DNA from 2 places in the Caminicella sporogenes DSM 14501 genome. Region 1 is predicted to be linked to the other one. Evidence: a T-box and tRNA genes for the amino acid it is inferred to sense, from the RefSeq annotation. Region 1 holds a T-box; the other holds one or more tRNA genes.

Region 1 (12,167 bases):
ATCCCCTCTTTGTACTATTTCATCATTTTCTATAAAAGGTCCTTCATCATGAACTACACCAGCCCACTCCATAGCTTTAAGCATATTTTCTATAGCACCTTCAACATATCTAGTTCTATCTGTATCTTCTATTCTCAAAATATATTTTCCACCTTGATTTTTTGCAAACAAATAGTTATATAAAGCCGTTCTCAAACTCCCTATATGTACATATCCTGTAGGACTTGGTGCAAATCTTACTCTTACAGTCATCATTAAACCTCCTATACAGCTTCTCCATTTTCTTCTCACTATATTAGAATATTATATCCCAAAAGCTTTTTTGTATCAAGAAATTTGAACAAAGTATAACCATATTAATCAAAGTTTTAAAACTATATTATTTCTTCTCTTTTTAATAATTTCATAGTTTTACCTAAAGCTTCATGTACTTTTAGTTCTTCTTTTTCACTTTCCCATCTCAATTTGTATTCTACTATCTTTTCACTTGCTTTCTTCCCAATGACTATTCTTACTGGTATTCCCAAAAGGTCTGCATCTTTAAATTTTACTCCTGCTCTTTCATTTCTATCATCTAAAATCACATCAAAATTAGCACCTTTTAATTCCTCGTATATCTTTTCCCCTAACTGCACTTTTTCTTCATCTTTAATACTCAATATAGATACAATTATATGATAAGGAGCAATTTTTATAGGCCATATTATTCCATCTTCATCATGATGTTTTTCAATTACTACACTTAGCAATTTATATATATCAATATAATGATAAATTCCAACTATTTCTCTCGTTTTACCTGAACTGTCTTTATAATTGAAATTTTTAATCTCATTTATTTTCCCTAAATCATAAAAACCACCTATTTTTACAGCATATTCTCTTACAAAACTTCCACCACATATAGGACATCTATCTTCTTCCTTAACATAGCTTACATCAGCTACAATATCTGCTTTAAAATCACGCCCTGCTACTACATTTTTAATGTGATAATCTTTTTTATTTGCACCAGCTATAAATAATCCTCCCTTGTATATCTCCCTATCTGCAATAATTTTTACACCTTTTAATCCTACAGGGCCAACAAATCCCGTTACTGTATTTAAATCCTTTATATCTTCATCTTCAGCCATTTTTATATCATGAACAGAAACTTTTAAAACTTTGCTTAATTTGTAAAGATTAAGCTCTCTATCACCCCTTAAAACTACAGCTACTACTTCATCTTCTATTTTCACTAATAATGTTTTAGCCAAATCTTCCTTTTTAATTCCTAAAAAGTTTTCTAGTTCTTTTATCGTCTTTATATCAGGAGTGTATATTTCCTCTATTTCTGCTTCTTGAACAGAAGCATTTTCATCTATATTAAAAGATGCAACTTCTTCCAAAGAAGTATAATCACAATCCTTACACTTATATATAACTTTATCTCCCCAATCAGCTTTTACAACAAAACTATAACTTATATCACCACTGTTTTTAGGATTATAATCTGACAAACTTAACATTTCTAATCCTATTTCTTTAAACATTTTTTTATAATTTTCTATTATTTCACTACACTTGTTTGACAAATCATCATCTTCCTTGTAAAAACTACAACCTCTTAACTCCTTATATTCTTTAGCTCCAAACAAACCTTCTTTTATTCTTACCTTATCCCTTTTTAAAGTTTGCACATCATAAAGAAAAACTGGAAGTTCCTTGTAAGACTTTATTTCATTCCTAATAGAAAGACTCATATTTTTTACAAATTCACTATCATTTGAAAGATAAATTCTTTGAAAACCTAAATTTTCTATTCTTTTTATTAAAAAATCTACTAATTTATCTAAAACTTTAACACCTAAAGGAAGTACTGTAAAAATGCCGGAATCAATATTTCTAAACATTCCCGATTTTATAAGCAGTTCTTGACTAGACAAATAAAACTCATCATCAATTTTTTTAAGAGTTTTTCCAACTAATTTACTCATATACATTTTTCATCTCTCCTATTCTTTTAAAAAATTATAAATTTTTTATATACTTATATAACATATATAGTATTTTTCTATAATTGTAAATAGATTCCTCTCTTTATATTATAATTTACACAGAATAAATTTTTTTTACAAGGGGGAACTCATATATGGCAGATTACAGAGAAATGTGGAAATCTCTTGATATGGACCTAGAAAAACATGATAAACTATGTGAAGTATTACCTCAATTTTACGAAGAAATATATCTTTCTCAAAAAAATCGTCCACAAGGAATGAATTATTTCAACTTTGTAGTATCAGAAGTTCACGGTTTAAGAATAAAAGAATTATTAGAATCCAGAAAAAACAATCGCAAAGTAATAGGGAGTTTTTGTGTATATGTTCCAGATGAAGTTATTAATGCCGCAGATGCTATAAGTGTTGGATTATGTGGTGGTTCCGATTTTTGGCACCCAGATGGAGAAAAAGTACTTCCTAGAAATACTTGTCCATTAGTTAAAGCTTCTATTGGAGCCAAAATCAGTGCTACATGTCCATATTTCCAATCCTGCGACCTTTTAGTTGGAGAAACTACTTGCGATGGTAAGAAAAAAGCTTGGGAAATATTAAGCGAATATACTCCTATTCATGTAATGGACTTGCCTCAAATGAAAAGAGAAAAAGATAATCTGCACTGGCAAGACGAAATAAAAATATTTATTGATAAAATAGAAAATCTAACTGGCAATAAAATTAATGAAGAAAATCTAGCTGAAGGCATAAAATTAATTAATGAAAAACGTAGAGTTTTAAAAAGACTCTATGAATTTAGAAAATTTGACAAACTACCTATAAGTGGAAAAGATGTACTTTTAATATCTCAAATTGCATTTTACGATGACCCTAAAAGATTTATTGAAAAGACCAATGAATTATGTGATGAATTAGAAAAAAGAGTTCAAAATGGAATATCTGTCTTTGAAGAAAATACTCCTAGAATCCTTATAACTGGAACTCCTATGGCCATTCCCAACTGGAAACTTCACCATATTATTGAAAGCAGTGGTGGTGCAGTTGTATGCGAAGAAACTTGTACAGGCACTAGATATTTTGAAAATTTAGTTGATGAAAATGGAAAAACTTTAGATGAACAAATAAAAGCTCTATCCGATAGATATTTAAATATAAACTGTGCATGTTTTACTCCTAACAAAGGAAGAATTGATGATATATTAAGACTTTATAAAGAGTATAATGCTGATGGCATTGTTTACTTTACTCTACCTTTCTGTACTACATACGCTACTGAATTTAAAAAAGTTAAAGATGCTCTTGATAAAAAAGGAATTCCCGTTATCATGATTGAAACTGATTACGGTTTGCAAGACGCTGGACAAATTAAGACTAGATTAGAAGCCTTTTTTGAAATGTTAGAAACTAACAAAAAAGTAGCTGTTACAAAATAAAACAATACAAGGTGATTTAATGAAAGAACTTGAAACCTATATATTATTTCCCAGTCATACTGATGGATTAGCTCTTGAAAAAATTTTAAAAAGTAATAACATAGAATATACCATCGTTCCTACTCCTAGAACACTTAGCAAATGCTGTGGTATATCATTAAAAATCAATCCAAAAGATAAAGACATAGTTGAAAATCTTCTGCTAAATAACCCTTCCATAGACTATGAAGGTATATACACACTGAAAAAAAAGAAAAATAGTTTATTTAATTTTTAAATCAAATTGTTAAAAATAAAGATATTTATTCCTTGCAATTCAAATTGTTTTTTAAATCTATAGGAGGATTTGTAATGTATTCAGTTGGTATTGATTCTGGCTCTATTGCAACAAAAGCTGTTTTATTCAATGGAAATATTGTAGAAAAAGTCATTATACCTACAGGTTGGAGTCCTAAAAAAGCTTCTGAAAATGTCTTAAATATTTTGATAGAAAAAAGTTCTATAAAAAAAAGCGATATAAAATTAATAATAGGAACAGGATACGGTAGAATATCTATGCCTTTTGCAGATAAAAAAATTACTGAAATAACTTGTCATGCAAAAGGAGCTTATTTTTTAAATGATAAAGTTCGAACTATTTTAGATATAGGTGGACAAGATAGCAAAGTCATAAGTTTAGATGATAATGGAAACGTAATAGATTTTATTATGAATGACAAATGTGCAGCAGGCACAGGTAGATTTCTTCAAGTTATGGCAAATGTACTGGGAATAGAAGTAGAATCTTTTGATGAAATTATTCATAATGTAAAACCAGAACCTATAACTAGTATGTGCACAGTATTTGCAGAATCAGAAGTTATTAGTCTTTTAGCAAAAGGTATAGACAAAAATAAATTAGCTTCAGGTATAGCTCACTCTATTGCCAATAAAGGCACTGCTATGTTAAATAAAATTAAGCTTAAAAACGCTATTGCCTTTACTGGTGGTGTAGCAAAATCAAAAATTATAAAATCAATAATTGAAGAAAAAATAAAACAGCCACTTTATTCTCCTCCAGACTCTCAAATAATAGGAGCATTAGGTGCTGCTGTAATAGGTTGGAATATGATAAATAAATAAATAAGGCTCATATTAATAAATTAATTTAAATACTTTTTAATAAAAATTAAGAATTTAAAATTTTTAAGAATTAAGAGTTATATTGACCTTAATAGCTCTTAATTCTTAATTATTTTTTGTAACTTTTTTATTATTTAAAATTACAAAGACATATCATTTACTATTCTCTTTCACTTGCCTTTTCTATTACCTCACCCATCTTTGACATTATATAATCATATCCTCCCTCTGAATGCGGTATCATACAATCACTGCAGTCTTTTATACCATTAGTATATTTAAAATTACCTCCACAATTTTCTCCAAGCATATATAAAGGACAAAAACAAAATAGACAGTTAAACTTTGACTTATCTTTTACATTATGACATGGAAAATATTCACATTTAGTATTTTGTACAAACTTATAATTTTCACTCATAAATTCTCCCCCTATTATATAAAATATATTAATACAAGGTACAAAGGTTTAATTTTCCTAAGTACCTTGTATTTTACTGTTTAATTATTAATATGCTTTAGCAACATAAACCATGTGTTTTGCTTTTTTTCCACAAAAATGACATTTATCTCCGAGGTCTTCTTGCTTAAATGGTATACATCTTATTGTAGCACCTGTTTCTGCTTTAAGATTATCTTCACATTCTCTTTCTCCACACCACATAGCTTTAGCAAATCCAAGTTTTTCAGTCATCTTTTTCTTCAAATCTTCAAAATCTTCAATATAATAAGTATTTTCATCCCTATGTTTTCTTGCTCTTTCAAGCATATCATTATGAATTGTATCTAATAAATTTAATATTGAATCTGCTAATCCGTCCATTGAAATTGACTGCTTTTCTAAAGTATCTCTTCTCACAGCCATAACTTGATTGTTTTGTATATCTCTTGGTCCTATTTCTATACGAACAGGTACACCTTTCATTTCATATTCATTAAATTTCCAACCTGGTGAATAATTTTCATTGTCATCAAGTTCTACTCTTACTCCCACATCTTGAAGAAGCTTTTTAAGCTCATAAGCCTTATCTAAAACTCCTTCTTTATGTTGAGCTATAGGTATAATAACCACTTGAATAGGTGCTACTCTTGGTGGTAGTACTAATCCTCTATTATCTCCATGAACCATTATTAATCCACCTATTAATCTTGTAGATACACCCCATGAAGTATGATAAGGATTCTGTAAATCTCCATTCCTATCTAAGAAAGTAATTTCAAAAGCCTTTGTAAAATGCTGACCTAAATTATGAGATGTACCAGCTTGAAGAGCCTTACCATCATGCATAAGTGCTTCCATAGTATAAGTAGCATGAGCACCTGCAAATTTTTCCTTATCACTCTTTCTACCTGTAATTACAGGCATAGCTAATAAATTTTCTGCCATTTCTCTATAAATTTCTAATATTCTCAATGTTTCTTCTTGAGCCTCTTCTTCTGTTTCATGAAGAGTATGTCCTTCCTGCCATAAAAACTCAGAAGTTCTTAAAAATGGTCTAGTACTCTTTTCCCATCTTACAACACTACACCATTGATTATATAAATATGGAAGTTCTCTATAAGATTTCAACCACTTTGCATACATTGAACAGATTATAGTTTCCGAAGTAGGTCTAACACATAATCTTTCTGCTAACTTTTCCTTTCCTCCATGAGTTACCCAAGCTACTTCAGGTGCAAAACCTTCAACATGTTCAGCTTCTTTTTTCAGTAAACTTTCAGGTATAAGTAGTGGAAAATAACAATTTTTATGTCCAGTTTCTTTAAATTTCTTATCAAGATAGTTTTGAATATTTTCCCAAATAGCATATCCATATGGCTTAATAACCATAAACCCCTTAACTGGTGAATAATCTACTAAGTCAGTCTTTAAAATAACATCTGTGTACCACTGAGGAAAATCTACTTCCATAGCCGTAATTTCTTTAACAAACTCCTTATCATTTTTACTCATACTAAAAATCCTCCTTATTATTTTTTAATTTTAATCTGATTTTCATAGACTCATTTTAAATTTGTTTAATAAATTTTTAAATATGTTTTTAACTTTATAATCTCTCATTTTAGAGTTATAAAAGGCCTTTTCACAACTCTGAACTTTAACTAATTCCTACTCTAAAACTTTACATCTTTTCATATATTTATTTTAGCTTTAGCTGAAAATTTTAATTTCTCACAAAAACTCACAATAAAAATAAAAACCTTCATCTCTTATTTAGAGACGAAGGTATTCTCGCGGTACCACTCTAATTAATCTAGTATCAACTACTAGATTCCCTCTTAGCGATGATAACGGTATCGCAACCGTATGACTTATTATTCGTCATAAGCTCTGGGACGGGTTCGAAATGCATATATCCTGTGAAATCTTCCAGCCAATGGATTTCACTCTCTGTAGGCATCATCATTTCTACTATTTCCCTTCATAACCAAAATCAATATAAAATTATTTGAGTTCTCAAAAGACTCTTAATTTCTAACTTTTAAAAATTATGTCTGATTTTTTGTTTTGTTAATATAATATATAAAATATTATATTTTGTCAACAGAAACAATAGCTTGAGCAGCTATTCCCTCTCCCGTTCCAGTAAATCCAAGACCTTCAGTAGTTGTAGCCTTAATATTTATAGAGTCTTTATCAATACTTAAAGTATTTGCAATATTTTTTCTCATATCTTCTATATAAGGAGCCATTTTAGGCTTTTGAGCTATAATCACAGCATCAATATTATTTACCCTATATCCTTTTTCTTTCAATCTATTATTAACTTTACTAAGAAGTTTTATACTTGATATTCCTTTATATCTGTTATCTGTATCCGGAAAAAGCTTTCCAATATCTCCTAAAGCTACTGCCCCCAACATAGCATCTTTGATTGCATGAAGTAAAACATCCGCATCTGAATGTCCTAAAAGTCCTTTTTGATATGGAATATCAACACCACCAAGTATAAGTTTTCTTCCTTCAACTAATCTATGCACATCATAGCCAATTCCTACTCTCATATTTTTTTCACACTCCTTATAAAATAAATATATTCGACCTATTTCCCGGGAAATAAAAACTTTTTTTATATTTTCGACTTTCTTCTGTTCAAAATTGCTTCCCCTAATATTAAATCTTCAGGAGTAGTTATTTTTATATTATCATAATTTCCTTCTATCATTTTTACTCTATGTCCAAGTCTTTCGACCAATACACAATCATCAGTTCCCAAATAATTATCTTCTATTGCTTTTTCATGTGCTTTAATTAAAATATCATAATTAAATACTTGAGGTGTTTGTATTCCCCATAATTTACTTCTATCTGGTGTATCTATAATATAACTATTTTCATCTACAACTTTTATAGTATCCTTTACTGGTACACCCACTCCAACCGCCTTATTTTTTAAAGCTTCACATATACTCTTTTCTATAACATCTGCAGTTACAAAAGGTCTTGCTCCATCGTGAACAACAACAATTTGTGCATTTTTATTTACAAACTTCAACCCATTATACACAGATTCTTGTCTTTCTCTTCCACCAGAAACTAATATTATTTTTTTTCTAAATTCGTATCTATTTAATATTTTTTCTCTACAAAACTCTATTTCATCTTCCTTTAATATTAAAATTATCTCATTAATGTATTTTATTTTATCAAATACTTCTAACGTATGTATCAATATTGGTTTTCCATCAAGTTCAAGATACTGCTTATTTATTCTACTTTTCATTCTCTTACCTTGTCCGGCAGCAGCTATAATAGCAGAAACAAACACTTTATTAAGCATAAATCCTTATCTCCTATCTTTAATTTTATTATTGCAAAAAATAAAGTTAGCAACTTTTCACCCAATTTTAATATTAAATTTATTTTAGAGTAATAGTCAATAGTTAACAACAAATACTTTCTAATATTTCTTCAAGTTTTTTAATTCTCATCAATTTATTTAAATAATTTTATTTTTTACAAAAAATATTTGAAATTTTTTAATTATAAAAAAACAGAGTCTGACGAAATATTCGCCAGACTTTTTATGCTGTTTTATTAACCATATACTTAGGTTTTGCAAAAATCATTCTTCCCGCTGCAGTTTGAAGCACACTAGTAACTAAAACATCCATCGTCTCTCCAATATGTTTTTTACCACCGTCAACTACAATCATAGTCCCATCATCTAAATATGCAACCCCTTGACCTGTTTCTTTACCTTCTTTTATCACTTGAACTACCATTTCTTCACCCGGTAAAACTACTGGTTTTACTGCATTTGCCAACTCATTTATATTAAGTACCGGAACTCCCTGAAGTTCTGAAACTTTATTTAAATTATAATCATTAGTTATTATTTTACCATTTAATACTTGCCCAAGTCTTACTAATTTACTATCAACTTCGCTTATATCTTCAAAATCTGTATCGACAATTTGAACTTCAATCTGTAACTCTTTTTGAATTTTATTAAGTATATCTAGTCCTCTTCTTCCTCGATTTCTTTTAAGTGAATCAGATGAATCTGCAATATGTCTTAATTCCTCAAGCACAAACTCTGGAATTACTAATGGTCCCTCTACAAACCCCGTCTTACAAACATCTGCAATTCTTCCATCAATTATTACGCTTGTATCTAATATCTTAGGTTGATATTTATATTCATTTTTAATTGCTTCTTTTTCTTTCCCAATATTTAATTTGAAAATATTTGGAAGAATCACAATGTCATTAATCTTCTTAGTTGCTATACTTATTCCTAAATATCCTAAAAATATATATACTATAATCGAAAGGATTATTCCCAATATAGGAATAGGAATATCCATTAACAACTGACTAATTAAATAAGCAATAATAAGTCCTATTATAAGTCCAAGAGAACCCACTAAAATATCAGTAGTTGGTATTTTTTGAATTTCTGTTTCAATCCAATTAGCAATCTTTAAACCTTTACCCATCAACCAAGGAGTCATAATAAACAAAATAATTCCAAATAAGACTGCTCCTGATATACTTATAATAATTTCTACAAGTGGAGTTATAGGGGATATTTTTACAAAACCTTGTACTTTTATAATTTTAGCAATTAATATGCCTAGCGCATATCCAGCCGAGGCTCCTGCTAATGTTAAAGAACCTCTTATAATCTTATTGAACATTTTATTCACCTCCCCTTTGATTATAACCATACTAACTACTTTTTATAACAAAATTATTATTAAATAATCTTTATTACAAACTTATAACCATATAATATAACATTTAAACTCTAACAATCATTAAAACTTTATTAAATTTTCAAACATAAAATTAAAGCGTCTATTAAGACGCCCATTATAATTTTATTGGACTGCGTCATTTATTAGTTGTTCTATACTTACCTCATCACAATCATTGACTAATGCTAGTTCACTTATAAGTATCTGTTTTGCATTATTAAGCATTTTCCTTTCTCCTGTTGATAATCCCTTTTCCTTATCTCTCAACATTAAATTTCTAACTACACCTGCTACTTCATAAATATCTCCACTCTTTATCTTATCCATATTTGCTCTATATCTTCTATTCCAATTTTGAGGCATCTTAGTTTTATCATCATTTAATACTGCAAGTACTTGTTCTACTTCTTTTTTAGAAATAATTTCTCTAAGTCCCATGGCTTCTACATTGTCTAGAGGAATCATTACTTTCATATTTCTCAGAGGTAATCTCAAAATATAATATTTCCTCTTATCTCCTAAAATTTCTTTTTCCTCAATAGACTCAATAATACCAGCACCATGCATGGGATATACTACTTTATCACCAATATTGAACATAGACTGACCTCCTAATAAACATTCCACATTTCCAGTATACAACATTCTATGTCCAATGTCAAGAAATTAAATATTTTATCACAGTTTTATTATCATTGTCAACATAATTTTAAAAAGTTTCCCTAAAAACTTAAAAACCTATTTTAAATATATTATCTAAAAAACTTTTTTTACATAATAAAAATAATGTACATAATCCACATAAATAACAGATTATACGTAAAAAAAGGTAGCATGTTAATTAATGCCACCATAATTTTTAGACACATATTCATCTATAGCATCTGCTACTTTCTTAGAAAATTTTACTGCTTCAACTACAGTTTTAGCTCCAGTTACTACATCACCAGATGCAAAAATACCTTCTCTAGTCGTTCTCCCACACTCATCTGTTATTACTAAACCAGATTTATTTATTTCTATTCCTTTATTATGTAAAACTATATTTGCCTTTGGTCCTTGGCTAACTGCAATAATAATAGAATCTGCTTTAAATATTCCTTCTGAATCTTTTAACACAATCAATTTTTCTTCTCCATCTTCTTTAACTTTTTTAGTTTTTAAATATTTAACTCCTTCTCTATCAATTATTTCTATAGGAGTTTTATAAAATTCAAACTTGACTCCATCTAATTTAGCATATTCTATATCATGTTTGTTAGCAGACATATCTTCCTTACCTTTTCTATACATTATATAAACTTCATTAACACCTTTTCTTAAAGCAGTTCTTGCTACATCTATAGCTACATTTCCTGCACCAATTATACATAATTTTTTACCTAAATTATATACATCGGGATTTTTTAAATAGTCTATAGCATAATGAACATTTCCTAAACTCTCTCCCTTAATTCTTAGAGGTCTGGGATTCCAAACTCCAGTACCTATAAATACAGCTTTATATCCATCTCTAAAAAGATCATCAATTGTAATAACTGGACCTACTAAAGTATTAGGTCTTATTTTTACACCCATTTTGATTAATTGTTCTTCCAATCTATCTAAAATGTCCTTAGGCAACCTAAAAGCTGGTATACCGTATCTTAAAACCCCTCCTATTTTATCATGAAGTTCAAATATCGTAATATCATATCCCCTAGATGCTAAAATAAATGCAATTGTAATTCCTGCAGGTCCTGAACCTACTATTGCAATTTTTTTATTCGGATCAATATTTGAAATTATATTCATTTTATTTAAATAATAATCTGATATATAATGTTCAATAGAACTCCAATGAATAGGATTACCTTTGTTTGAAAGTATACAACTACCTTCACAAAACTTTTCATGAGGACATACTAAAGAGCAAACTGATGAAAGAGGATTATTTAAAAATAATTTTTCTCCAGCCTTGAAAATTTCTCCATTTAAAAATAGATTTATTGCCTCTTTTATAGGTGTATTAACTGGACATCCTTTACTACATTTAGGATTTTTACACTGTAAACATCTTTTAGCTTCTTCTATAATATGTTGAGCCATAAAAATCTCTCCTAAATAAATATTTATTACATCATATAATATTTTTAAAAAAATTTAAATATTATTTATATTATTTATGATAAAATTTAACTTTTATACTTTAACCAAATTGTTTCAGAAAGACTAAGAAAAGGTACAAAATTAATACCTATATTAGAACAAATGGATAAATGGGAGATGATTATAATTTTTTATCTATTAATTATATTAAGATTTATTTTTTAAGCAATTGTCTATCTAAAAGTACCTGATCTCTTACTCTTCTAAGTCCCTCTTTAATTATTTTTGCTCTAACTTCACCTATACCTTCTACATCATA
Region 2 (12,167 bases), on a different contig from region 1:
GATTTTCACAATTTAAACCAGATCAAAACTATGAACCAGATGATAAGATTTCGAGGATTGTAGTAGATTTGGAGAAGAATGTAAGAGCAGAAGATGTATATATTGAACATATAAAAAATGATATATATGTATATGTAGCAGGTAAGCCGTTAGATGGATTTGACTATTATAAGGAAAATGTAAATACTGCTAAATTAGTTATAAATACTGATGGAGAGACTGAGTATACTGCAAAGTATATTAAAGCTGATAAAGAAGTAGTATTAAAAATAGAAAAGACTAAAATAAACTTGGATAGCATGAAACTTGATATAGAAGATAAAATTGTTAAAAATATCAGAATTGATAGTGATAGAAGTGAAGAATACTATTATATATATATTGAACTTGCTGATGGAACAGTATTTGTAGATAATTCATCTAGCAAATTGACGGATAAAATAATATTGAGCTTTATAAATAAAAGTCTTACTGTATCAAAATTTAAAGATAAATTAGTTGTTATTGACCCGGGACATGGGGGCAAAGACCCTGGAGCAATGAGTCCTAATTTAAGAATAAAGGAAAAAGACGTAGTTTTAGATGTTTCTTTAAAACTTAAGAAATTGTTAGAAACAGAAGGATTTAAAGTTTATATGACAAGGCAAGATGATAATTACATTGGTTTGTATGATAGAGCAACTATAGCAAATGAACTTGGTGCAGATGTTTTTGTAAGTATTCATGCAAATGCTCATTCAAAACGAAGTATTGAAGGAGTTCAAGTTCTATATTATCCATATGATGAACATAGAGATAATAAGACATTTGCAAAAATAATGAGGGATTCACTTGTAAAAGGTTTAGGAGCACTTGATAGAGGAATTATACAAAGACCAAAATTAGTTGTTCCTAGAGAAACAAAGATGCCTGCAGTATTAGTTGAGTTAGGTTTTTTAACAAATCCGAAGGAAGAAAAATTATTGAGTACAAGTGAATATAGAATGAAGTGTGCTAAGGCAACTTTTAATGGTATAGTTAAATATTTTGAAAAAGTGTTAATGAAATAAGCTGAGCAGGTGCTCAGCTTATTTCACTTTTTATAAGATAAAAAAACGTAAAATTTTTGTAAATAGTATACACTTTTGGGTAATAAGAATATATAATGAGTGAGTAAATAAAAAATTTAAAGAAGTTATGGTTTAGGAGGAATTATAAATGATTCTTAACTATTTTTTTATTTTTTCTGCGAGAGTATTAGATATGACTTCGTCAACTTTGAGAATGCTTATGTTAGTTAGAGGTAAAAGACTTTATGCTGCAATACTTGGTTTTTTTGAGGTGATTATATATGTAACTGCACTTGGTAAAGTTGTAAATGGTTTATCTGATTATAGGAATTTACTGTCTTATGCATTGGGGTTTGCATGTGGGAATTTTGTAGGAAGCTACATTGAAGAAAAAATTGCAATAGGGCAAATAACAGCTCAGATAATTTGTTCTAATAAGAATGGTAATTATTTAGCAAGATTGTTAAGAACTAATGGTTTTGGAGTGACAGCTGTTGAAGGTGAGGGAAAAGAAGGTAAAAGATATGTTTTAAATGTTATGCTGGATAGAAAGAATATTAAAAAATTATATGATATAGTTGATGAAATGGAAGAAAAACCATTTGTTACAGTTTTTGATATAAAGAGTATGCGTGGAGGATATTTTACTAAGACGAAAAGGAAATAAAATAGACATAGTATAAAGATACCCCTAATATAAATAAAATATATAGTTAAAATAGGGGGGCTAAGATATGAGACGTAAAGGTGCTTTGGCATTAATATTAACTATTTGTCTACTATTTAGTGTTGCAGTATGGAAAGGTGCATATATTATAAAAGAATTTTTAAGTCATGAAAAGTCAGCATCAAATATTATTGAAAGTTCAGAGGAAGATAGTAATTTAAGAAATACTGTTTTATATTATAAAGATGATAAAGGATATTTAGTTCCTGTTATGAGAAAAATACCTTGGCCAGAAGGAAGAGGTATAGCAAGAGCAGCTTTAAGAGCTCTTATAGATAATCCAGCTAATAGAAGTGATATAGAAAGTTTGGGATTAACTCCTATTTTGCCTGCTAATACAGAAATACGAGGAATTAGTATACATGATGGAATATGTAAAGTTGATTTTACTAGAGATTTTCTTAATTATAACGATGCAAAAGAAGAGGCTTGTATAGTAAAAGGTATAGTATATACTTTGACAGAATTTCCAACGATTAGTAAAGTTAAAATAATGATTGACGGTAAAGAGGTAAATAGTCTTACATATGGATTAAAAATTGATAAACCTCTTGCAAGAAAAGATATTAATTATATTGGAAGTGGAAGAAATAAAAATAAAGTAATAGTTTATTATCAAGGAACAGTTAATGGTTTGGAAAGTTATTTTATTCCTGTTACTAAAGAAATTGATGTTGCTGATAATGAATCAGTAACAGCTATTAGAGTTTTAGAGTCTTTAATAGAAGGACCTCCAGAAGATTCAGGATTATTTACAGTAATACCTAAAAATATTCAGGTTAGAAATGTAGATGTTGTAGATGGAGTTGCTTATGTTGATTTTTCAAAAGAAATTAAAGATATAAAAGATAGTAAACTGGCAAGTGATATAGTAAAAACAATAGCACTTACTTTAAAAGAGTATTATAAAAAAGATGTAGCTTTAGAAAAAGTTAGTATATTGGCTGAAGGAGAAGAAATAAATTTTGGAGATATAAGTAAAGAAGAACCAGCGTCTATACCAACATTTGCTAATGAATATTAAATCCAGGTCATCCTGGGTTTTATTTTTTTTATTTTAAATTAAAAAAACAACTGTAAAATAAAAATATTATGTTATAATACAAGCAAATGATTTGATTTTTTGTCGATTATTATGGTATAATGTCAAAAAATTTTTACAAGAAATTAAAATATGTGAAATAAAGTAATATTAGTCAGGTTATAAGTTAGGTTATGAATTAAGAGTTAGAAGCTAAGAGTTGAAAAATTTTTAAAGATTTCAAAGGATTGATTTAAGGACTTAGAGTTTATACTTTGGAATTATAAAATACATTAAAGATGTATTTGTTTTTGAGGTGGTTGAATGCTTTTATTTACTTTAATATTATCTTTAACTTTGGTTATATATTTGGCAAATAAAAAGGTTAATATTGGATTATCCTTAGTATTAGGAGCATTTTTAATAGGGATTTTAAATGGATTAAAAATTTTATCTATTATTAATGTGTTTTTGAAAGCTGTTTTAGACCCAATTACAATTGAATTAGCTGTATCTATAATATTGATATGTATATTAGGACAGCTTATGGAAGAATTTAAAATACTTGATAGAATGGTTTTTTCTTTAGAAAAAGTATTAATGAGTGCTAAAGCAACTATTTTAGTAGTTCCAGCGATAATGGGGACTATGCTTGTAACGGGAGGAGCTTTGCTTTCAGCACCGATTGTAGATAGTTTAGGCAAGAGATTAAATCTTTCACCAGAAAAAAAAGCATCAATAAATTTAATATTTAGACATGCTTTGTATTTTATTTATCCATTTTCACCTACAATTATTTTAGCTGCAAAGGTAGGAAATTTAAATCTTTGGGATTTTATTAAATTACAATTTCCACTATCAATACTTATGTATATTATAGGTTATTTTATTTATCTTCATGGAGTTGAGGAGCCTGTAAGAGATAATATTACTTTTACAGAATACTTAAAAAATATTAAAGACTTACTTATATATTTATCCCCTATATATATAGGTATAGTTGCTTCTTTAGCATATAATATTCCATTTTATTTGTCGCTAATAATGGGAATAATAGTATGTATATTGATTAATTATTTATCTTGTAAAGGAATATTAAGAGGAATTGAAAAAACAGTTTTAAGTAATGAAAATAAAAAGTCAAATTTATTAAAAATTATGATAAAGGGAATAAAACCTTCAATGGTATATGCAGTTTTGGGAATTATGTGTTTTAAAGGTATAATACAAGAAATAAATGAAATCAATATTTTGCTCAATCAATATATTAATAAAGGTGTGCCTTTAGAAGTTATAATAGTATTATTTGGAGTAGTTGCGTCTTTTGCAACAGCTTCTACACAAACTGCTATTGCACTTTTATATCCAATAATACTGCCGTTAGCAGAAACTGAACATATAAAATTATTATATGCTATGATGATTTATACAACTGGATTTATGGCTTATTTTATTTCTCCACTGCATTTATGTCAAGTTTTAACACTTGAATATTATAAAGTTGGAACTAAAGAGCTTTATAGAAATTATAAGTTTCTACTTCCTGCTGTGTATTTGACGATGTTAATAATTTATTACGTGTATAAATAAATTAAAAATTAAGAATTAAAAAAGTTTTAAAGGAATGACATTAAGCTGAGAGCTGGCAGCTGAGAACTGATAACAGTTGATAACTGAGAGTTAATCTATGACCTGTAACCTAAAAAGAATTAACCTAAAGACCTACAGCTTCTAACTTAAAACTTAAGATTTTATGTTATAATACTAATTAGTAGTACTTAGGAAAGGAAGATATTAATGGAAAGATTTGATGGAAGAAGAGTAGACGAATTGAGACCGGTTAAGATTACAAAAGATTATTTAATTCATCCAGAGGGTTCAGTATTGATAGAGATGGGAAATACAAAAGTAATTTGTACAGCTTCGATAGAAGATAGAGTTCCACCATTTTTAAAGGGTACGGGAACGGGATGGATAACAGCTGAGTATTCAATGCTTCCAAGAGCAACTGCAGTAAGAAAGATTAGGGAAGCTGCAAGAGGAAAATTAGAAGGAAGAACTCAGGAAATTAACAGGTTGATAGGCAGAGCACTTCGCTCTGTAGTAGATTTAGATAAATTAGGAGAAAAAACTATATGGATTGATTGTGATGTTATACAAGCCGATGGAGGAACTAGAACGGCTTCTATTACAGGAGCTTTTATTGCTTTAGTAGATGCACTTAAGAAAATGGTAAATGAAGGACTTATAGAAAGTTTACCAGTTAAGAGGTATGTTGCAGCAATTAGTGTGGGAATAATAGATAATACACCTGTATTAGATTTATGTTATGAAGAAGATTCAAAAGCTAAGGTAGACATGAATATAGTGATGAGCGATAATGGAGAATTTATTGAAATACAAGGGACAGGAGAAGAATCACCTTTTAGCAGAGAAGAACTCAACACTCTTTTAGCATATGGAGAAAAGGGAATAAAAAAGCTTATTAATTTGCAAAAAGAAGTATTAGGAATAGAATTATAGGGGTGAAATATTTATGGTAAAAATCGTACTAGCTTCAAAGAATAAACACAAACTTCAAGAAATTAAAGAAATTCTTAAAGAATTGAATATTGAACTTGTTTCTATGGATGATGTTGGACTTGAAAGTTTAGAAATAATTGAAGATGGAAATACATTTGAAGAGAATTCTATGAAAAAAGCAGTAACTGTTATGGAAAAAACGAACTTAATAGCTTTGGCAGATGATTCGGGATTAGAAGTTGACTATTTAGATGGCAGACCGGGAGTTTATTCTTCTCGTTTTGCTGGAGAAAATGCAACTGATGATGAAAATAATAAAAAACTTCTTGAAAGTCTTAAAGATGTAGATTTTAATAAAAGAACAGCAAGATTTGTTTCAGTAATTTCAGTAGTAAGACCTGATGGAAAAAAACTCGTTGTAAGAGGAGAATGTGAAGGTATAATAGGATTTGAAAAAAAGGGAACGAATGGATTTGGATATGACCCATTATTTATAGTTCCAGAGTACAATAAGACTTTTGCACAGTTAGGACCAGAAATAAAAAACAAGATTAGTCATAGAGCAAAAGCACTTGAAAAACTTAGAAGAGAATTAAATAGTTTTTTAGGTGATGTAATATGAAAATAGGTATTATTAGTGATACACATGGGGATTATAAGAGCATATATCGTGCAATTGAAGATATGGGAAGTGTAGACTTTATTATTCATGCAGGAGATACATATGAGGATGCAATGATGATTAAGGAAAAATTTGGGCTTAAGGTAATTGCAGTAAGAGGAAATACAGATTATAAGAAAGATTTTCCAAGTGAAATGTTTTTTACAATTAAAAATAAAAAAATATTTTTGACTCATGGACATAAATACGATGTAAAATATAATTTGACTCGATTGTATTATAAAGCACAAGAACTTGGAGCTGATATAGTTATTTTTGGACATAGTCATATTCCGCAGTATATATGGGAGTCGGGTATTTTATTTATTAATCCTGGAAGTGTTTCAAGACCTAGGATGGGAAATAAGGCTACTTATGGATTATTAGAACTAAAAAAAGATGATATAGATGTGCAATTAATAACTCTCATATAATAAGTTGCGTTCATAAAGATAAAATAAGAAAGGGGCTGTCGCATTAGCAATTAAAAATTGCTAATGCGACAGCCCCATTTTGCATTTTTACATTTATTCTTCATTTAAATATTTTATACTAAGAAAATTCAATGAAAGCAATATTGTTAGTATAGTAGCTATATGTTTCAATATGAAATTAAATCTAGGAAAAAATAAATATATAAACAATATCATTGCATAAAAAATAACCATTGTTTTATGAACAAACTCTTGACCAATAAATCTTTTAAGAGCATTGTTTATAACAATATCTAATTTTAAGTAAAAAATAATTATAGCAGCTATTGTGTTTACAGTTATTGTACAGTATACATAAGATAAGTTAATTAAGCTTGAATTATCATTAATTTTCATTGAGCCTATTATTAATAAAAAAAATATAGATATTAGGTGTGATTTACTTAATATATTAAAAAACTTATTTTTTTCTATGTTACTCATACTGTAAAAACGAGGAATGAAGAAAAAATATAAAAATATAAGTAAGTATAAATATTTACTTGGATTATTTAAAAAAAGGCTCATATAAAAGCCACATCCTTTCTTTATGAGTATTTAGTGATAGGGTTGAGCTCCCCATATTATTAACTTGTGTTAAAAATTAGTCTATATCAATTATACCATAATATCATTTCATATATATTAACAAATAGATGATATTCTTTTATAAATTAAATAATCGCAAAAATATAAATAAATTATTGACAAAGATAATTTTATACTGTATAATTACTTACGTAAGTTGTTCGGGGTGTAGCGCAGTTTGGTAGCGCATCTGGTTTGGGACCAGAGGGTCGCGGGTTCAAATCCTGCCACCCCGACCATTAAGCGGGTGTAGCTCAGTGGTAGAGCCCCGGCCTTCCAAGCCGGTTGCGAGGGTTCGATTCCCTTCACCCGCTCCATTTTATTTTTGTATGTGATAAATTTAATATATATTGTAAGTCGTGTGTTAATAGATAGTTTTGTACACACGCTATTACTTTTTGTGGCGGCTGTCGTCAAGTGGTTAAGACACAGGATTGTGGCTCCTGCATGCGTGGGTTCGAATCCCATCAGCCGCCCCAATAAAATTACCAATAAAATTATAAGTTTTTTAATTTGATAAAGATTTATCATATGCGGGTGTGGCGGAATTGGCAGACGCGCTAGACTTAGGATCTAGTGCCTTGTGCGTGGGGGTTCAAGTCCCTCCACCCGCACCATGTGAAAACAGCACTCAAAGAATAGTATTACTTTGGGTGTTGTTTTTGTTTTTTAGCATTTTTAAGATTAGGAATTATAAAAAATCCTAGAGATTTGACTCTTAAAATTGGAATTTGTAATAAGTAATTTATATTAAATATTACAATTTAGACATTTGTATTAAAAAATGTTAAGAAACGTTGAAATTAAGTTGTTTCAAGCAGTTATAGAATTATTAAAAAATAGAAATATAAATTTTATTGAAATTGTTTTTAAAATCATTTAGCATATATGTATATCGATTATATTTGATGAATGAGGCTTTAGTAGATGGTGAATTGTTTGAAAATTCATGTCATTTAAAACAATTCAATAAATTACTAAAGTCTTACAAAAGGTACTTATAAGTTTTGATATTGCAATTTTAATACTGATTGCAATATTATTGGGGCCCCTTAAAAACTTATTACGACAATCAAGGGAGGAAAACATGATGTTTAAAAACAAAAAGTTTTTAATGATACTTTCTGCAGTTATGATTTTTGCAGTAGCACTGACAGGCTGCGGACAAAAAGCTGCAAATGAAGGAAAGGTTGAAAAGGATACATTAGTAGTTGCACAAGGTGCTGATGCAAAATCTCTTGACCCACATGCAACTAATGACCAACCATCTTCTAGAGTTATGAAGCAAATTTACGATACGCTTGTTAAAGCTACTGTTGATATGGAATTAGTTCCAGGACTTGCTGAAAGCTGGAAGCAATTAGATGAAACTACTTGGCAATTTAATATAAGAAAAGGTGTTAAGTTCCATAATGGTGAAGAATTAAAGGCTAGTGATGTTAAATTTACTTTAGAGAGAATGTTGAAATCTCAAAAAGTTGCACATATAGTAGAGGCAATTGATAGTGTAGAGGTTAAAGATGATTACACAGTTATAATTAAAACTAAAGAACCATTTGGTCCACTTTTAGCACATCTTTCACATACTGCAGCTTCAATATTAAATGAAAAAGCTGTAAAAGAAGCTGGAGATAATTATGGACAACATCCAATAGGAACTGGTCCATATAAATTTGTAAGCTGGGAAGCTGGAGATAGAATAACACTTGAAAGATTTGATGATTATTATCAAGGACCAGCTAAGATTAAAAATGTAGTATTTAGAAATATTACTGAAGGGACTAATAGAACAATTGGACTTGAAACTGGTGAAGTTGATATAGCTTATGATATTGAACCAATTGATAAAGATAGAGTTGCTAATCATGAAAAGTTACAATTAATTGAAGGACCATCACTTTCATATGCATATATTGGTATGAACATGAAAAAAGCACCTTTCGATAATCCAAAGGTGAGAAAAGCTATAAATTATGCAATAAATGTTGATGATATAATCACAGCTGTATTAAATGGAGCTGGACAAAAAGCTAATTCGCCAATAGGACCAAGAGTATTTGGATATAATGGGGAAATCAAACCATATGATTATAATCCAGAATTAGCAAAGAAATTGTTAAAAGAAGCAGGATATGAAAATGGATTTGATACTACTATTTGGACTAATGATAATCCTATTAGAATGCAAATAGCACAAATAGTTCAGGCTCAATTAAAAGAAGTTGGAATAAATGTAACTATTGAACCACTTGAGTGGGGTAGCTATTTAGAGAGAACTGCTAAAGGTGAACACGATATGTTTATCCTTGGTTGGACAACAGTTACAGCAGATGCTGATTACGGTTTATATGCTTTATATCACAGTTCACAGCATGGTGGAGCTGGTAACAGAACATTCTATACAAATGAAGAAGTAGACAAGCTTTTAGAAAAAGGTAGAACTTCAATAGATCCAAAGGTAAGAGAAGAAGCTTATAAAAAAGCTCAAGAAATCATAGTAAATGATGCTCCAGATGTAATGCTTTATTATGGAACTCAAAATGCAGGTATTCAAAAATCTGTAAAAGGATTTAAACTACATCCAGCAGGACATCACAGTATATATGGAGTATACTTTGAGTAAAAAGTAAATAAAAAAGTAGGACCTTGAAAGGTCCTACTTTTACTTTGGAATAAAAAATTTACAAAAAATTAAAAAGAACGACATAATCTTAATAATTTTTATAAATGTGAAGGGAGGATTATAATGCATAAGTATATATTAAAAAGATTATTGCTACTTATTCCAGTACTTTTAGGGGTTACATTTATAGTGTTTTCAATTATGTCATTTACACCAGGTGACCCAGCTCAGTTGATTTTAGGTGAGAATGCTCCAGCTGAAGCGGTACAGCAGCTTAGAGCAGAAATGGGACTTGATGATCCATTTTTAGTTCAGTATTTTAGATTTTTGGGAAATGCAATAAAAGGTGATTTTGGACGTTCTTATACAACAAAGAGAGAAGTTTTTGCTGAAATATTTGCTAGATTTCCGAATACTTTAGTTTTAGCAGTAGTAGGAGTTGCAATTGCAATTGCTATAGGTATTCCTGTAGGAATTATATCGGCTACTAAACAGTATTCATTAATTGATAGTATCAGTATGGTAGCAGCACTTTTAGGAGTATCCATGCCGAACTTTTGGCTTGGACTTATGCTCATATTAGTATTTTCAGTTTCTTTGGGAATTTTACCATCTGGCGGATATGATGGATTTACAAGTATAATACTACCTGCTATAACTCTTGGAACAGGTGCAGCAGCAATTATTACTCGTATGACTCGTTCATCGATGTTAGAAGTTATTAGACAGGATTATATAAGAACTGCAAGAGCTAAAGGTGTTGCAGAAAAGAAAGTTGTAAATAAACATGCACTAAAAAATGCATTAATACCTGTTATAACAGTTGTAGGATTACAGTTTGGTTATTTACTAGGTGGTGCAGTATTAACTGAAACAGTATTTTCATGGCCGGGAGTAGGAAGACTTTTAGTTGAAGCTATAAGACAAAAAGATACACCTACAGTTTTAGCATCAGTTGTATTCTTGGCTACAACTTTTAGTATTGTTAACTTGATGGTTGATATATTATATGCATATGTGGATCCAAGAATTAAATCGCAATACAGCAAGTAGAATTAACTGAAAGGGAGGTATAAATATGGCTTCAAATGTAGTGCTAAAAAAAGAGTCAGTAAGTCACAAGAAAAAAAATAAAAAGAGAAGTCAGTGGGCTGAAGTTTGGAGAAGATTGAAAAAGAATAAAATGGCTATGTTGGGATTAGCTATACTTACTGTATTAGTTTTATTAGCAATTTTTGCAGATTTTATAGCAAATTATGATGAAGTAGTTGTAAAAATAGATTTAGCTAATAAATTAAAAGGACCAAGTGCAGAGCATTGGCTTGGAACAGATGAATTTGGAAGAGATATATTTGCAAGAATGGTACATGGAGCAAGAGTCTCACTTTATGTCGGAATAATTGCTGTTGGTATTTCTATAATTATAGGAGGAACTTTAGGAGCAATAGCAGGTTATTATGGTGGAAAATTAGATAATGTAATAATGAGAGCAATGGATATATTTTTAGCAATTCCAAGTATATTATTGGCTATTGCAATAGTTTCAGCATTAGGACCATCTCTATTTAACTTAATGCTAGCAATTGGCGTATCTTCGGTTCCTTCATATGCAAGAATAGTTAGAGCTTCAGTTTTATCTATAAGAGATCAAGAATTTATAGAAGCGGCTAAAGCAATAGGGGCTAGTGATGCGAGAATAATTTTAAAACATATAATACCTAATGCATTAGCACCTGTTATAGTTCAAGGGACTTTAGGTGTTGCAGGAGCAATTCTTTCTACAGCAGGACTTAGTTTTATCGGACTTGGTATTCAACCACCAGCACCGGAATGGGGTTCAATGCTAGCTGGAGGTAGACAGTATTTAAGATATGCATGGCATGTAACGACTTTCCCGGGACTTGCAATTATGATTACAATTCTTGCACTTAACCTAGTAGGTGACGGTTTAAGAGATGCACTAGATCCAAGATTAAAGCAATAATCTAGAAGGGAGTGTAGATGATGGCAAAAGAGCTGCTAAATATAAATAATTTAACTATACATTATATAACTGATGATGGAACAGTTAAAGCTGTTAACGGTATAGATATTAAGCTTAATGAAGGAGAGACGTTAGGATTAGTTGGAGAAACAGGAGCAGGTAAGACTACTACTGCGTTGGGTATTATGAGATTGGTACCTAATCCTCCGGGTAAAATTATAAATGGGTCAATTGAATTTGAAGGGAGAAATTTATTAGATATTTCTGAAGAAGAAATGAGAATGATTAGGGGAAATAAAATATCTATGATATTCCAAGACCCTATGACTTCATTAAACCCTGTTATGACTGTAGGGGAACAGATAGCTGAAGTTATTGAAATACATCAAAATGTGTCAAAACAAGAAGCTATGAAAAAAGCAGAGGAAATGCTTGAACTTGTTGGTATTCCAGCGACAAGGGTAAATGATTATCCGCATCAGTTTTCAGGAGGCATGAAACAGAGAGTTATAATAGCT

The links. A T-box is a leader RNA that pairs with one kind of tRNA and senses whether it is charged. The one in region 1 lies ahead of proS (proline--tRNA ligase), so its partner is inferred to be a tRNA-Pro.
Region 2: it has a tRNA-Pro gene. The T-box ahead of proS (proline--tRNA ligase) is inferred to sense a tRNA for this amino acid. The anticodon was not compared.

Annotation. Positions count from the first base shown of each region.
Region 1 covers NZ_FRAJ01000020.1:8,247-20,413, forward strand. Annotated here, with positions in the region: gene gltX (glutamate--tRNA ligase) at 1-252, opposite strand, end outside; gene BUA90_RS10400 (YbaK/EbsC family protein) at 375-1,985, opposite strand; gene BUA90_RS10405 (double-cubane-cluster-containing anaerobic reductase) at 2,135-3,433, shown strand; gene BUA90_RS10410 (putative Se/S carrier protein) at 3,453-3,710, shown strand; gene BUA90_RS10415 (acyl-CoA dehydratase activase) at 3,785-4,555, shown strand; gene BUA90_RS10420 (cysteine-rich small domain-containing protein) at 4,716-4,976, opposite strand; gene proS (proline--tRNA ligase) at 5,064-6,509, opposite strand; T-box leader at 6,770-6,991, opposite strand; gene ispF (2-C-methyl-D-erythritol 2,4-cyclodiphosphate synthase) at 7,088-7,561, opposite strand; gene ispD (2-C-methyl-D-erythritol 4-phosphate cytidylyltransferase) at 7,627-8,337, opposite strand; gene BUA90_RS10440 (PIN/TRAM domain-containing protein) at 8,582-9,700, opposite strand; gene BUA90_RS10445 (CarD family transcriptional regulator) at 9,884-10,360, opposite strand; gene BUA90_RS10450 (NAD(P)-dependent oxidoreductase) at 10,598-11,848, opposite strand; gene disA (DNA integrity scanning diadenylate cyclase DisA) at 12,063-12,167, opposite strand, start outside.
Region 2 covers NZ_FRAJ01000007.1:1,580-13,746, forward strand. Annotated here, with positions in the region: gene BUA90_RS04800 (N-acetylmuramoyl-L-alanine amidase family protein) at 1-1,049, shown strand, start outside; gene BUA90_RS04805 (DUF2179 domain-containing protein) at 1,198-1,716, shown strand; gene BUA90_RS04810 (GerMN domain-containing protein) at 1,784-2,800, shown strand; gene BUA90_RS04815 (DUF401 family protein) at 3,122-4,387, shown strand; gene rph (ribonuclease PH) at 4,595-5,320, shown strand; gene BUA90_RS04825 (XTP/dITP diphosphatase) at 5,334-5,942, shown strand; gene BUA90_RS04830 (metallophosphoesterase) at 5,939-6,415, shown strand; tRNA gene BUA90_RS04840 (tRNA-Pro) at 7,205-7,281, shown strand; tRNA gene BUA90_RS04845 (tRNA-Gly) at 7,286-7,359, shown strand; tRNA gene BUA90_RS04850 (tRNA-His) at 7,446-7,521, shown strand; tRNA gene BUA90_RS04855 (tRNA-Leu) at 7,576-7,659, shown strand; gene BUA90_RS04860 (glutathione ABC transporter substrate-binding protein) at 8,133-9,665, shown strand; gene nikB (nickel ABC transporter permease) at 9,789-10,718, shown strand; gene BUA90_RS04870 (ABC transporter permease) at 10,744-11,649, shown strand; gene BUA90_RS04875 (ABC transporter ATP-binding protein) at 11,670-12,167, shown strand, end outside.